4 regions of the Niveibacterium microcysteis genome follow, and region 3 is predicted to be linked to each of the others. Evidence: predicted binding sites of a transcription regulator. Region 3 holds the regulator's gene; each other region holds the start of a gene.
What was found. Region 3 encodes sigma-54, which starts transcription at its own class of promoters, with help from an activator protein. Its sites were predicted from a motif close to TGGCACGCTTNCTGCTNA; they were not measured.
Positions count from the first base shown of each region.

Region 1: the regulator sigma-54 is predicted to act here: its motif matches at 1,686-1,703, upstream of adh (aldehyde dehydrogenase).
Region 2: the regulator sigma-54 is predicted to act here: its motif matches at 1,473-1,490, upstream of nifB (nitrogenase cofactor biosynthesis protein NifB).
Region 4: the regulator sigma-54 is predicted to act here: its motif matches at 1,833-1,850, upstream of JY500_RS04460 (prepilin-type N-terminal cleavage/methylation domain-containing protein).

Region 1 covers NZ_CP071060.1:1,175,472-1,178,678, reverse strand. The annotation lists gene JY500_RS05480 (EF-hand domain-containing protein) at 1-599, shown strand, start outside; gene JY500_RS05475 (LysE/ArgO family amino acid transporter) at 639-1,241, opposite strand; gene adh (aldehyde dehydrogenase) at 1,756-3,207, shown strand, end outside.
Region 2 covers NZ_CP071060.1:2,617,723-2,620,929, reverse strand. The annotation lists gene nifB (nitrogenase cofactor biosynthesis protein NifB) at 1-1,442, opposite strand, end outside; gene trmA (tRNA (uridine(54)-C5)-methyltransferase TrmA) at 1,596-2,687, opposite strand; gene JY500_RS11875 (VOC family protein) at 3,039-3,207, shown strand, end outside.
Region 3 covers NZ_CP071060.1:155,273-158,479, reverse strand. The annotation lists gene lptB (LPS export ABC transporter ATP-binding protein) at 1-481, shown strand, start outside; gene JY500_RS00700 (RNA polymerase factor sigma-54) at 498-1,967, shown strand; gene hpf (ribosome hibernation-promoting factor, HPF/YfiA family) at 1,979-2,302, shown strand; gene ptsN (PTS IIA-like nitrogen regulatory protein PtsN) at 2,420-2,887, shown strand; gene hprK (HPr(Ser) kinase/phosphatase) at 2,874-3,207, shown strand, end outside.
Region 4 covers NZ_CP071060.1:955,417-958,623, forward strand. The annotation lists gene JY500_RS04455 (monovalent cation:proton antiporter family protein) at 1-1,093, shown strand, start outside; gene JY500_RS04460 (prepilin-type N-terminal cleavage/methylation domain-containing protein) at 1,140-1,796, opposite strand; gene JY500_RS04465 (ATP-binding protein) at 1,972-3,207, shown strand, end outside.

The DNA.
Region 1 (3,207 bases), 1.0 Mb from region 3:
AGGGCTACATCTCGGAAGACGACCTCACGACCGCCTTCAGCATGGTCGACAAGGCGCGCGGCAAGAGCAGCAATATCGACGCGGCCGAGGTCTTCAAGCAGTTCGACAGCGACAGCGACGGAAAGGTCACGAAGGACGAATTCTCAAGCGCGATCGAGAACCTCGCTTCGCAGCTCGACCAGCAGTTGATGAGCTCGCGCATGGGCGGCCCAGGCGGGCCTGGTGCTGCCGGCGGCATGCCGCCCCCGCCGCCGAAGGACGACACCGGTTTCACGAAGGATCAGCTGAGCAGCCAGATCGAGGAAATCGGCAGCAAGGACAGCAAGCGCACCGACCTGCTGAACAAGATCGTCAACAACTTCGACGATGCGGACAGCGACGGTGACGGCAAGGTCAGCTTCAAGGAAGCGATGGCCTACGACAAATCGACGCAGGCCAGCGACAGCGGCACGACGTCGGACACCAGCAATACGAACGCGCAGGCCAACAGCGAGGCGCAGTTGATGATGAAGATCCTGCAACTGGCGCACGCTTACGGCACCTTCGGCACCGATCAGAACAGTGCCGGGGTCGCCAGCCTGCTCTCGACGCAGGCCTGATGCGACGCCAACGCCGGGGTGCCGTCGCGCCCCGGCAGGTCAGCGCAGCAGCGAGATCGCAATGATCCCCATGCCGACGCCGATCATCGCATCGAGCACCCGCCACGAGGCCGGCTTGGCGAACAACGGAGCCAGCCAGCGCGCGCCGTAGCCGAGCAGCATGAACCAGCTGACCGACGCCGCAATGCAGCCGAGCCAGAAGCCAACGCGGTCCAGCCCATGCTCACGCCCGCCGATCGAGCCGATCAGCACGATCGTGTCGAGATAGGCGTGCGGGTTGAGGTAGGTAAAGCCCAGCACCAGCACGATCGCCTGCTTCAGCGGCATCGGCGGCGCGTCAGCGGGCGTCAGTGCGTGCGCACTGAAGGCCGAGCGCAAGGAACGCAGGCCGTACCACATCAGGAACGCAGCACCACCCCAGGTCGCCACTTCCACCGCCACCGGGAAGTGTTCGATCACCTTGCCCATGCCGGTCACGCCGAGCCCGATCAGGAAGGCATCGGACAGCGCGCACACGAGAATCGTCGGCAGCACATGCTGCCGCGTGAGGCCCATCTTCAGCACATGCGCGTTCTGCGCGCCAATCGCCATGATCAGACCGGCGGTAACGAGAAAACCTTGAAAGATGACGTGGGTGTTCATGCTGCACCTGATCGCTCTGCTTGTTATCGAGGCCCGTCGATACGCCCGCCGCCGCGCGAGGCAGCAAGGAGAGGCGGCAACGCTGACCGGCACCGGATCGGTGTGCGGACGTATCGACTGCGTGGGCACTCGCGGCACCTTTGTAGGACCGCGGAGAACAGGATAGCGGCCGAAGCAGCATCGAATTAGCAATCTGAAATATGCAGACAGATCATTAGCATTGCTAATAGTTTGACCCGGCACCGCGCTCCCCTGACTTCCATGCTGTCTGAAAGCGAACGGACGTCGCTCGCACCGCTGCCGCTGTCCAGTCTTTGAACACGCGGTGTTCCATTACTGGACACCGCGGCACCCAAAACCCTCCACGCGCACTCAAGGCCAATCGGGGCGCAATGCCCGCCCGGCATGGGTTTCCGGCTGATCGAGCTGCGCCGCCCAAACGCTTGGCACGGGCACTGCACAGGTACGCCACGAGGCGAAGCAATCGCCCGCACACCTACAACAGGAGGAGACCATGACCTACGCACTGCCCGGCCAAGCTGGCGCGCCCGTCCAGTTCAAGCAGCGTTACGACAACTTCATCGGAGGCAAATGGGTGCCCCCGGTGCGTGGCGAATACTTCGACAACATCACGCCAATCACCGGCAAGCCCTTCTGCCAGGCAGCACGATCCGGCGCCGAGGACATCGAACTGGCGCTCGACGCCGCACACGCCGCCGCCGACAAGTGGGGGCGCACCTCGCCGGCCGAGCGTTCGAACATCCTGCTGAAGATCGCCGAGCGCATCGAGGCCAACCTCGAGCGCCTCGCCTATGCCGAGACGGTGGACAACGGCAAGGCGATCCGCGAGACGCTCAACGCCGACATCCCGCTCGCGGTCGATCACTTCCGCTACTTCGCCGGCGTGCTGCGCGCGCAGGAAGGCTCGATCAGCGAAATCGACGAGAACACCATCGCCTACCACTTCCATGAGCCGCTGGGTGTGGTCGGCCAGATCATCCCGTGGAACTTCCCGATCCTGATGGCCGCGTGGAAGATCGCGCCGGCGCTGGGCGCCGGCAACTGCGTGGTCCTGAAGCCCGCAGAATCGACGCCGATCAGCATCCTGGTACTGGTCGAACTGATCGCCGACCTGCTGCCGCCCGGCGTGCTCAACATCGTCAACGGCTTCGGCCGTGAAGCCGGCATGCCGCTCGCGACCAGCAAGCGCATCGCGAAGATCGCGTTCACCGGCAGCACCGCAACGGGCAAGGTGATCGCGCAGGCTGCCGCCGGCAACCTGATCCCGGCGACGCTGGAGCTGGGCGGCAAGTCGCCCAACATCTTCTTCGCCGACGTAGCGGCGCAGGACGACGACTTCCTCGACAAGGCGATCGAGGGCCTCGTGCTGTTCGCCTTCAACCAGGGCGAGGTCTGCACCTGCCCGTCGCGTGCGCTGATCCACGAATCGATGTACGACGAATTCATGGACCGCGTGCTGGCCCGCGTGCGCGCGATCAAGCAGGGCAACCCGCTTGATGCCGCGACGATGATGGGCGCACAGGCCTCGCAGATGCAGATGGACAAAATCCAGAGCTACCTCGCGCTGGGCAAGCAGGAGGGCGCAAGCTGCCTGATCGGCGGCGAACGGGCACAACTTGGCGGCGTGCTGGCAGAGGGCTACTACATCCAGCCGACGATGTTCCGCGGCCACAACAAGATGCGCATCTTCCAGGAGGAGATCTTCGGCCCGGTCGTGGCCGTGACCACCTTCAAGGACGAGGCGGAGGCGCTCGCAATTGCCAACGACACGGTCTACGGGCTCGGCGCAGGCGTGTGGACGCGCGACGCCAACACCGCCTACCGCATGGGCCGCGGCATCAAGGCCGGCCGGGTGTGGACCAACTGCTACCACGCCTATCCGGCGCACGCGACCTTCGGCGGCTACAAGGAATCGGGCATTGGCCGCGAGACGCACAAGATGATG
Region 2 (3,207 bases), 2.4 Mb from region 3:
GCTTGCCAGACTGCTCTTGCGGCGGACGCCACGTCCTCCATCGCGTGCGATCCGTCGGGGCGGATGCCCGCAGCCTCCAGTTTTCCCCACGGCTCGATACCGATACGCGAGCAGAGCATGACCTCGCAGTCAGCGAGCGAGGCCAGGGTTCGGGCGAGGGTGTTGTCCGCCTCGCCGCAGTCCGCCTCGCCACCGCAGTACTGCGCGGCGGCACGCGTGCCAAGGGTGTGCACGCTATCGGCCGTGACCTCAAGAATGCGGAAAGACTTCGCATGGCCGAAGTGCGTGTCGATGATCGCGCCGGTGCTGCTGGCGACGGCCATCCGCACCGGGCGACCGGGCGATACAGTGGCGCGGTGGAGTGCAATGACTTGGGCGCTCGCAGCATGGCGCGCAGCGCGCTTTTCGGCCAGTTCGGCGTTGATGGCCGCCCGCAGTGCGATTCGCCGACCCATGGCGGCGTGCTCGTCGATCTGCATTGCCTCGATCTTTTCCAGCGTGAACTCTGCGCCACGGTCTTCGCCCAGCATGCCGACGGCGTCGGCACGGCATTGCTGGCAGTGGCGCATCATGTTCATGTCGCCGGCACAGTCGTCCTGCAAGGCCTTCAGCTCCTGCGGGGTCGGGCCGCGCTGGCCGGTGAGACCGAAGTGTGTGCCGTGCGCCGGGTCGGAAATCAGCGGCATCACGTTGTGCAGAAACGCGCCTTTGGCGCGCACAACGCGAGAGACTTCCTTGAGATGTTGATCGTTGATGCCCGGAATCATCACCGAGTTCACCTTAACGAGGATGCCGCGTTCGACCAGCATCTCGAGCCCTTTCTGTTGCTGCGAGATGAGAATTTCCGAGGCTTCCCTGCCGGTGACGCGCCGGTGGTTCCAGAAGATCCATGGGTAGATCTGCGCGCCAATTTCCGGGTCGATGCAGTTGATCGTGATCGTGACGTGATCAACGTGATACGCCGCAATCTGGTCGACGTACCGCGGCAGCATCAGGCCGTTGGTGGAGAGGCATAGCTTCAGATCCGGCGCGCGTTCTGACAGTTCGGCGAATGTGGCGAACGTGCGCTCGGGGTTGGCCAGCGCGTCGCCCGGGCCGGCAATTCCCAGCACACTCATCTGCGGGATGGCGGCGGCGACCGCGAGCGTCTTCTTCACTGCCTGTGCCGCAGTCAGAACCTCCGAGACGACGCCTGGGCGGGACTCATTGCTGCAGTCGTACTTCCGGTTGCAGTAGTTGCATTGGATGTTGCAGGCGGGGGCCACCGCCACATGCATGCGCGCGAAGTACTTGTGCGCCTCTTCGGAGTAGCAGGGGTGGTCCTGCACGCGTTGCGCAGTGCTGGCATCCAGTTCGTCGATTTGTTGCGTGCTGGAGCCACAGCGGCCGCTGGCGCAACCGCTGATCGGTGCGGTCGGGTTCGAAGTTGAAGGCGTCGGCATGGGGCGCTCCCGAGGATGTTTGTCCCCGGTTCAGCAATTGCCATGCCGATGCGCGCCTGCACCGCGGCGCCTAGCCGTTGGTGGGGCGGGCGCCGCGTTCTGTCGTTTAGCCTACACAGTGCTATGTACGAAACAGCACAGGCGCGGCAGGCGTCAAGCCTTGCGGCTGAGCAGCAGCCCGCACTCGAGATGATGGGTGTAGGGGAACTGGTCAAACACCGCGGCGGCATCGATGCGATGTGTTGCTTGCAGGGCCTCTACGTTGTCGCGCAGGGTTTGCGGGTTGCACGAGATATAGAGGATGCGGTCGAAGCCGGCCGCCATCTTCAACGTGGTGTCATCGAGCCCGCTGCGCGGCGGATCGACGAACAGCGTACTGAAGTGGTAGCTGTCGAGGTCAATGTCCTTCAGTCGCCGGAAAGGACGCACACGTGCCAGCGCATCGCTCATTTCATCGCTGGAGAGGCGCGCAAAGGCCACGTTCGTTACGCCGTTGGCTTCCAGGTTGTAGGCCGCCGCACGCACCGAGGACTTGCTCACTTCGGTTGCCAGCACTCGCTCGAAGTGAGGCGCCAGCGCGACCGTGAAATTGCCGTTGCCGCAATACAGTTCCAGCAGATCGCCACCCAGGCCTTTGGCCTGCTGACACGCCCAGCCGAGCATTTGGCGGTTCATACCGCCATTCGGTTGGCTAAAGCTGCCCTCGATCTGCTGGTAGCGCAGCGGGCGGCCGTCTACTTCAAATGCCTCCAGCACCCAGTCGCGTTCCAGCACGATCTTCTGTTTGTGGCTGCGCCCGATCAGCATGACCTGCATCTTGGCTGCGAGTTCGCGCGCGGCGGCTTCCCAGGCTTCGTCAAGCCTGCGGTGGTAGATCAGCGTGATCAGCATTTCGCCGCTGAGCGTCGACAGGAAGTTCACCTGGAAGAGCTTGCGCTTGAGCTCCGGCGAGGCGATCACCGCGTCGCGCAAAACCGGCATGGCCTCGCAGATGGCCGCCGACGCGGTCGGGAAGTCTTGCAGCAGCACAGGCTGCTTCGGGTTGTCCGCTTCCCACATCGCGTAGTCCACCCGCTCGCCGTGGTGCCACATGCGGAACTCGGCCCTCATGCGGTAGTGCTGCGGAGCGGATTCAAACACCGCGGGCGCGGGCAGGCCGAAGGCGGCGAAATCGTGTTTGAACTGCTCGACCTTGGGGGCAAGCTGGGTGGCGTAGTGATCGGGGCTGAGGCGGGTCTGAGACATGGCGATGCTTGAAACCGGGGTGGAACGAAGGGCGCAACGATACCGTGTTAAGGCCCGCGGCGGGTAAGCCGTTGCTTGTGCGCTGTCGAGGCACGGCTCGTCGTGTGCAGAGCGCCCCATGTAGATCGAAGCCGAGAGGCGTCCGCCCGCGCTGGGGATACACGTTGGGAAGTGGCGCCTGTTGTTTTGTGTTGCTTGATTGGCTGTCTCGGGCGTTCGCGATGCGGCGGGCGTATGCAACCACGGGGCGGTATTCTGCAATTTGCTTCAGCTTGAAATGCTGCCATCCGTGAACGATTCTTGGAGTCTGCCGGGCGCTGGCTCGGCCAACACGCGGATCAAGGAGGCGTCATGCAAAGAAACCCTGTTGGCTGGTTCGAGATCTATGTGCAGGACATGCCGCGAGCGAAGGGTTTCTACGAAGGCGTGTTCGGCGTCAGCCTGCAAGCGCTTGACAGCCCCGGCATGGAGATGTGGGTCTTTCCGATGACAGACGGCCCCGGTGCCTCCGGCGCGCTCG
Region 3 (3,207 bases):
CTACCTGCCGCAGGAAAACTCGGTATTCCGCAAGCTCACGGTGGCCGAGAACATCCTCGCGGTACTTGAACTGCAGAAGCTGCCGAAGGACAAACTCGCCGCGCGGCTCGATGAGCTGCTGGGCGAGTTGGGCATCACGCACTTGCGCGATGCAACCGCGATGTCCCTCTCGGGCGGCGAGCGGCGGCGGGTTGAAATTGCCCGCGCGCTGGCCACCAACCCGCAGGTGATCCTGCTCGACGAACCCTTCGCCGGCGTCGACCCGATCGCGGTGATCGATATCCAGAAGATCATCCGCTTCCTGAAGGATCGCAACATCGGCGTGCTGATCACTGATCACAACGTGCGCGAGACGCTGGGCATCTGCGACCGCGCCTACATCATCACCGAAGGGGTGGTGCTCGCCAGCGGCCGCCCCGACGAAATCGTCCAGAACGACAAGGTTCGCGAGGTTTACCTCGGCGAGCATTTCCGACTCTGATCGCGCAACCCCCACGATGAAGCCCTCGCTCCAGCTCCGCATCTCCCAGCAGCTCGCGCTGACCCCGCAGCTGCAACAGTCGATCAAGCTGCTGCAGCTATCGACACTGGAGCTCAACAGCGAAATCGAGCGCATGCTGCTCGAGAACCCCTTGCTCGAACGCGAAGACGCCGAGTCGGACCCGGAAGCCTGGGGGCAATCCGCCACCACGCCGAGCGGCGACGAACGCACCGACACCGCCAACGATGCGGCGGCCGAAGCGGCCGAGACCTCGCCCGAACCGAGCGAGCCGAGCTTCGACGATGCCGGCAGCTATGACGACGGCCCCACCGAGTGGTCCGGCGAAGGTGGCGGCAGCGGCAATCGCGACGATGACGACGAAACGGATTTCCAGGAATTCCGTGCTGCGCAGACGAGCCTGCGCGACCACCTGGATGAACAAGTTGCCCTGATGCCGCTGTCGGACCGCGATCGCGCGCTGCTGCGCTTCATGATCGAAGCGCTCGACGACGATGGCTATCTGACCCAGCCGCTCGACGAACTGCTGGAGCTGTTGCCGCCCGAGTTTGAAGTTGACGTCGACGAGCTGCAGATCGCCCTCGCGCACCTGCAGAACCTCGATCCGCCGGGCATCGGCGCACGCTCGCCAGGCGAATGCCTGAAGCTGCAATTGCGCCTGCTGCCTGAGAGCGCTGCGCGTGAAGCCGCGATCATCATCGTTGAGCAGCATCTGGAGCTGCTGGCCGCGCGGGATTTCGTGCGACTCAAGCGGCATCTGGGTTGCAGCGACGAAACGCTGCGCGAGGCGCACCAGCTCGTTTGCAGCCTCGATCCGCGCCCCGGTGCGCGGTTTGCCGCAATCGAGACGCGATATGTGATCCCGGATGTGATCGTGCGCAAGGTGCGCGGCCACTGGAGTGCGACACTGAACCCGGACGCGATGCCCAAGCTGCGGATCAACCAGCTCTACGCCGGAATCCTGCAGCAGAACCGCGGCTCGGCCGGATCGCTGGCCGGGCAGTTGCAGGAGGCACGCTGGATGATCAAGAACGTGCAGCAACGGTTTGACACGATCCTGCGGGTATCCCAGGCAATCGTTGACCGCCAGCGGCAGTTCTTCGATTATGGGGACGTGGCAATGCGTCCGCTGACACTGCGCGAAATCGCGGAGCAGCTTGATCTGCATGAGTCGACGATCTCTCGGGTGACCACGCAGAAGTACATGGCCACGCCAAGAGGTATCCTTGAACTGAAGTATTTTTTCGGCAGCCACGTCGCCACGGATTCTGGCGGCGCGTGTTCAGCTACGGCGATTCGTGCGCTGATTCGCCAGCTGGTCGCGGCAGAGGATCGCAAAAAACCGCTATCCGATGCGCGGATTGCCGAGCTTCTCGGCCAGCAGGGGATTGTCGTTGCGCGACGAACCATCGCAAAGTACCGCGAGTCGCTCAACATCCCGCCGGTCAGCCAGCGCAAGATGATCTGAGAGGATAAATCATGAACCTGAACATCACCGGACACCATCTCGAAGTTACCGCCGCGCTCCGCGACTACGTAACATCGAAACTGGATCGCGTGATTCGCCACTTCGATCACGTCACGAGCGTTAACGTGATCCTGTCGGTGGAAAAGCTGAAGCAAAAGGCGGAAGTGACGGTACATGTACGCGGCAAGGACATTTTCGTCGAGAGCATTGACGAAGATTTGTATGCCGCAATCGACGCCATGACGGACAAACTGGACAGGCAGGTTCTCAAGCACAAGGAAAAGTCCTACGATCACGGCCACGAGGCGCACAAGCGCCAATCTGCAGAATCGTAATCACGGTCGCTCTAGTGAATCCCGGCGCGTAAGCTTGCGGAAAGCCCCCGCGCCGAACATGAGCTGACCCCGGATCTGCGCGCCTTCGGGCGCGCAGTGCATTTCTGAACCCCAAGCATGAATCTCATCGCCCCGCTGCTGCCGCCGTCCAATGTGCTCGTCGATCTTGAGGCGAGCAGCAAGAAGCGCGTCTTCGAACAGGCTGGCCTGCTCTTCGAAAACCATCAGGGACTCGCGCGCAGCGCCGTCTACGACGCGCTTTTCACGCGTGAAAAGCTCGGCTCCACCGGCCTTGGACAAGGCATTGCGATTCCGCACGGCCGTATCAAGGGCCTGCGCGACGCCGTCGGTGCCTTCATCCGCCTTGCGCAGCCCGTGCCATTCGAGGCCCCGGACGGCAAGCCGGTGAATCTGATGTTCGTGCTGCTGGTGCCGGAAAGCGCCACCGAGCACCACCTGCGACTGCTATCGGAGCTCGCACAGATGTTCTCCGACCGCAGCTTCCGCGATGCACTGGCGCAGGCCAGTGATGCGTCCGAGGCCCACACCCTGTTCGTGAACTGGAACCCGAATGCGGCGAACTAGCGTCGCCCGGATCTACGAGGACAACCGCGACCGGCTCGGCCTGAGCCATCTCGCCGGCCCGCTCGATGTCGAGGTTCAGGTTCCAAACGAGAAAGTGTGGCCAGCCGAGCTGGTAGGCCACCTCAACATCATCCACCCGAACCGCATTCAGGTGATGGGCGAGGCGGAGCTGGGCTGGATTCGTCGCCAGGCACGCGACAAGGTACAGCATCAGCTGGAAAGCATCCTGCTGGCGCACCCGCCAGCGATGATCGTGGCGGACGGATGTGAAGTGCCGCCGCTGATCCAGAGTGCGTTCGAAAGCGCACGCGTCGCAATGT
Region 4 (3,207 bases), 800 kb from region 3:
GGTGCTGGGCATGCTGGTTGGCATTCTGGCGACGAAATTCGCGGTGGTGTTTGCGGCAGCGCGCCTTTTCGGCGCCACGCCGGGCAACGCGGTACGCAGCGGCTTGTGGCTGTGCGCTGGCGGCGAATTCGGCTTCGTGCTGCTTTCGCAGATGTCCGCCAACAAACTCGGCAGCGATGCGCTGATACAGGCCGCCGTTGCCGCCGTGGTGCTGTCGCTGTTGGCTGCGCCCTTCATCGTGCAAGCCAGCAATAAACTGGTGATGCGTTTCGTCGCGTCGGAGTGGCTGCTGCGATCGATGGAGCTCACGCGCGTGGCTGCGCAATCCATGACGACCGAACGGCATGTGATCATCTGCGGCTATGGCCGCACGGGGCAGCTGTTGGCGCGCTTCGTCGAGCAGGAAGGCGTCGGCTACGTCGCCCTCGATCTGGACCCCGATCGCGTACGCGAAGCCGCGGCGGCCGGCGAGACCGTTGTGTATGGTGACGCCGCGCGTCGCGAAACCCTGATTGCGGCGGGCGTGGCGCGCGCCGCTGCGATCGTGGTGTCCTACGCGGACGTGGGCTCTGCGTGTCGGGTTACGGATCTGGTGCGTGAGTTGCGGCCGGACATCCCGGTGGTTGTTCGTGCGCTTGAAGAAGCACAGCTTGAGAAGCTGACGGCTGCGGGGGCTGCCGAGGTCGTCACCGACATCTTTGAGACCAGCATCACGCTGGCCAGCCACACCATGGCGCTGACCGGCGTGCCGCTGTCGCGTGTGATCCGCCGCGTGCGCGACATCCGCTCGCAGCGCTACGCGCTGATGCGTGGCTACTTCCACGGGCGCTCCGATGCCGCGGATGACCCGGACGCTACGCTTGAGCGCCTGCACTCAGTGGCTTTGCCCGACGGCGCCGGCTGTATCGGGCGATCGATCGCCGAGTTGGCTTTGCCGGAGGCGGGGGCGAAAGTGTCCGCGGTGCGCCGGCGCGGGGTGCGTGCGATCAACCCTGAATCGGATCTGGTATTCGAGACCGGCGACGTGGTGGTGCTGCTGGGGACGCCAGAGTCTCTTGCGACGGCGGAGGCAAGGTTGTTGCAGGGAGTGTGAATGACAACGGGCCGCTATTGCGGCCCGTTGTAATCGCGTAGGGCGATCAAAAACCCATACACACGATGTAGGAATCGCCGTCGACGACCGTACCTGATGACACGGGAGTCAACGTAAAGCCACCGCTGCTGGCTGCTTTCAGCGCGCTCGTCGCGACCATTGATCCAGTCGCTGGGTCTCCGTCATCCATGAGTGCGTCTAACGGAATAACGCGGCGCCCCCGAACGTTGTTCGCACAGATGTAGAGCACGCCGCGCAGACGGTTCGCGCCGTTGCTGATAGGGGAACTGGTCAGTCCAAACACCCCGAGATCAGTATGTTTGGGGTTTCCATCCGTGACTTCGCCGGTGAGAAGCCCTGCGCGACGAAGATGCTCCCAAGCGCAAATCGGCTCGGTGTCGGAGTCTTTCGCGGCAAACGGATCGCCGTCAATAACGCCGTTGCCAGCGCCTGACACGCTGCACGCGTCGGCGCCCCATCGACCAGTGGAGCCCCCAGCCTTCGTATCGTCGCCTGGAAGCGCCCGATACTTGTCCTGGTAAGTCAGCACTGCAACTGAAATCGCCCGAATGTCCTGGGCGATGTTCTTGACCTTGGCGCTCTCGATTAGCTCCTGGCCTTTCAGGACGCCGCCAAGCAGCAGACCGATGATGACCAATACAATTGCGATCTCGACTAAGGTGAAGCCGGCTTGCCGTTTCATGAAGGACTTCCGTTGGAGGCTGTGTGCCCGAGATGATCAGCAGGATCCGTGCCCGACCGCGGGCGGCGCGGCAGTCAAGTGATACCGTGGGTTTGTCGCGAGGGAGGCGTTGCTGTTTGGGGTGTGGTGTCGAAAATTCGACGCTATTGCGACGTAATCTGGACGCATCGTCGAAATGGCAGTGAGCGCCGGCGACCAATGGCGCGACACGGTGCGCAAGCCAGGCCACGCGCTGGCCGCGATGTTGGCGTGTCTGCAACTTGCGCTGGTGGCGGGGTTCGACGGCTGGGCCGGCCGCATGTTGCTGACGGCGCACTTGGGTGCGTTTCTGCTTTGGCAGCCCATGGTGTCGGCCAATCGCCGGCTCGACGTGATGCCGCTGGTGCTGCTGCTCGCGGGGCTTGTCGCTTTCCAGTGGGCCCTTGGCTGGGTGAGTCTCTCGGTATGGCTCTGCATGTTGGCTGGCCTGGTCGTTGCGCAGGCGGCCAGCCGTAGCGCTCGGCGGGAGCGGTTGCCCGATCTGCTCGGTTTCGGCTATCTCGTACTCGTCCTGCTGGCCTGGGTGGTGCCGCTCGGCGTGCCGCTGGATCCGGACGTGCGAAGTCTGCTCGCGCGGCTCGCTCGTGACAGCGGCTACGTGGTCGTCGTTCTGGTTGCCCTGGCTGCGCTGACGAAGCGGTGGCAGCGCGCGGGCGCCCTGCCGGACTTCGCCGCCGCGGCCACTGCGATGCTGGCGGTGGGCGTGATCGTGCTGACCGCGCTGGCCTTCATGTTTCTGACGGGCGCTTCTTACGAGCGAGCGCTGCTTCAGTCGGTGGGCTCGGTCGCCGTTGTGCTGCTCATGTTGGGCTGGCTCTGGAATCCGAGGGGGGGCTATTCCGGCGTGGCGCTGCTGTTGTCGCGCCGCGCATTGGCTGGGTCATTGCCGCTTGAGGAATGGCTGGGCGAGGTATCGGAAGAAGCGCGCAATGCGCCCTCGGCGACGGCCTTTCTTGCCGCCGCGGCGAGTCGGATGCTGGAGTTGCCCGGTGTGACGGGTGTCGCCTGGCAAGCAGAGCCGGGGCTTGATGGGAGTGTCGGGCGCCTCGGGCGCCATACGAACCGGATCGCACACGGTGATCTGGTGGTGACCATCGGTACACGCGGCACGGCGGATGCGGTCACGCTCTGGCGTTGGGATTTGATGGTCAACATCCTTGCCGAATTCCTGGTGTCCCGGCGGCAGGCTGCCGACCTCGCCGAGATTGGCTATCTGCGCGCGATCCATGAGACCGGCGCGCGCCTGACCCACGATGTAAAGAATCTGCTGCAGTCCTTTGAGGCGATTCTCTACGCGGCGGAGAGCGGTTTTAATCGCGACCCTGAGGGAACGCAAGCGCTGATCCAGCGCCAGCTGCCCACTTTGGCCGCG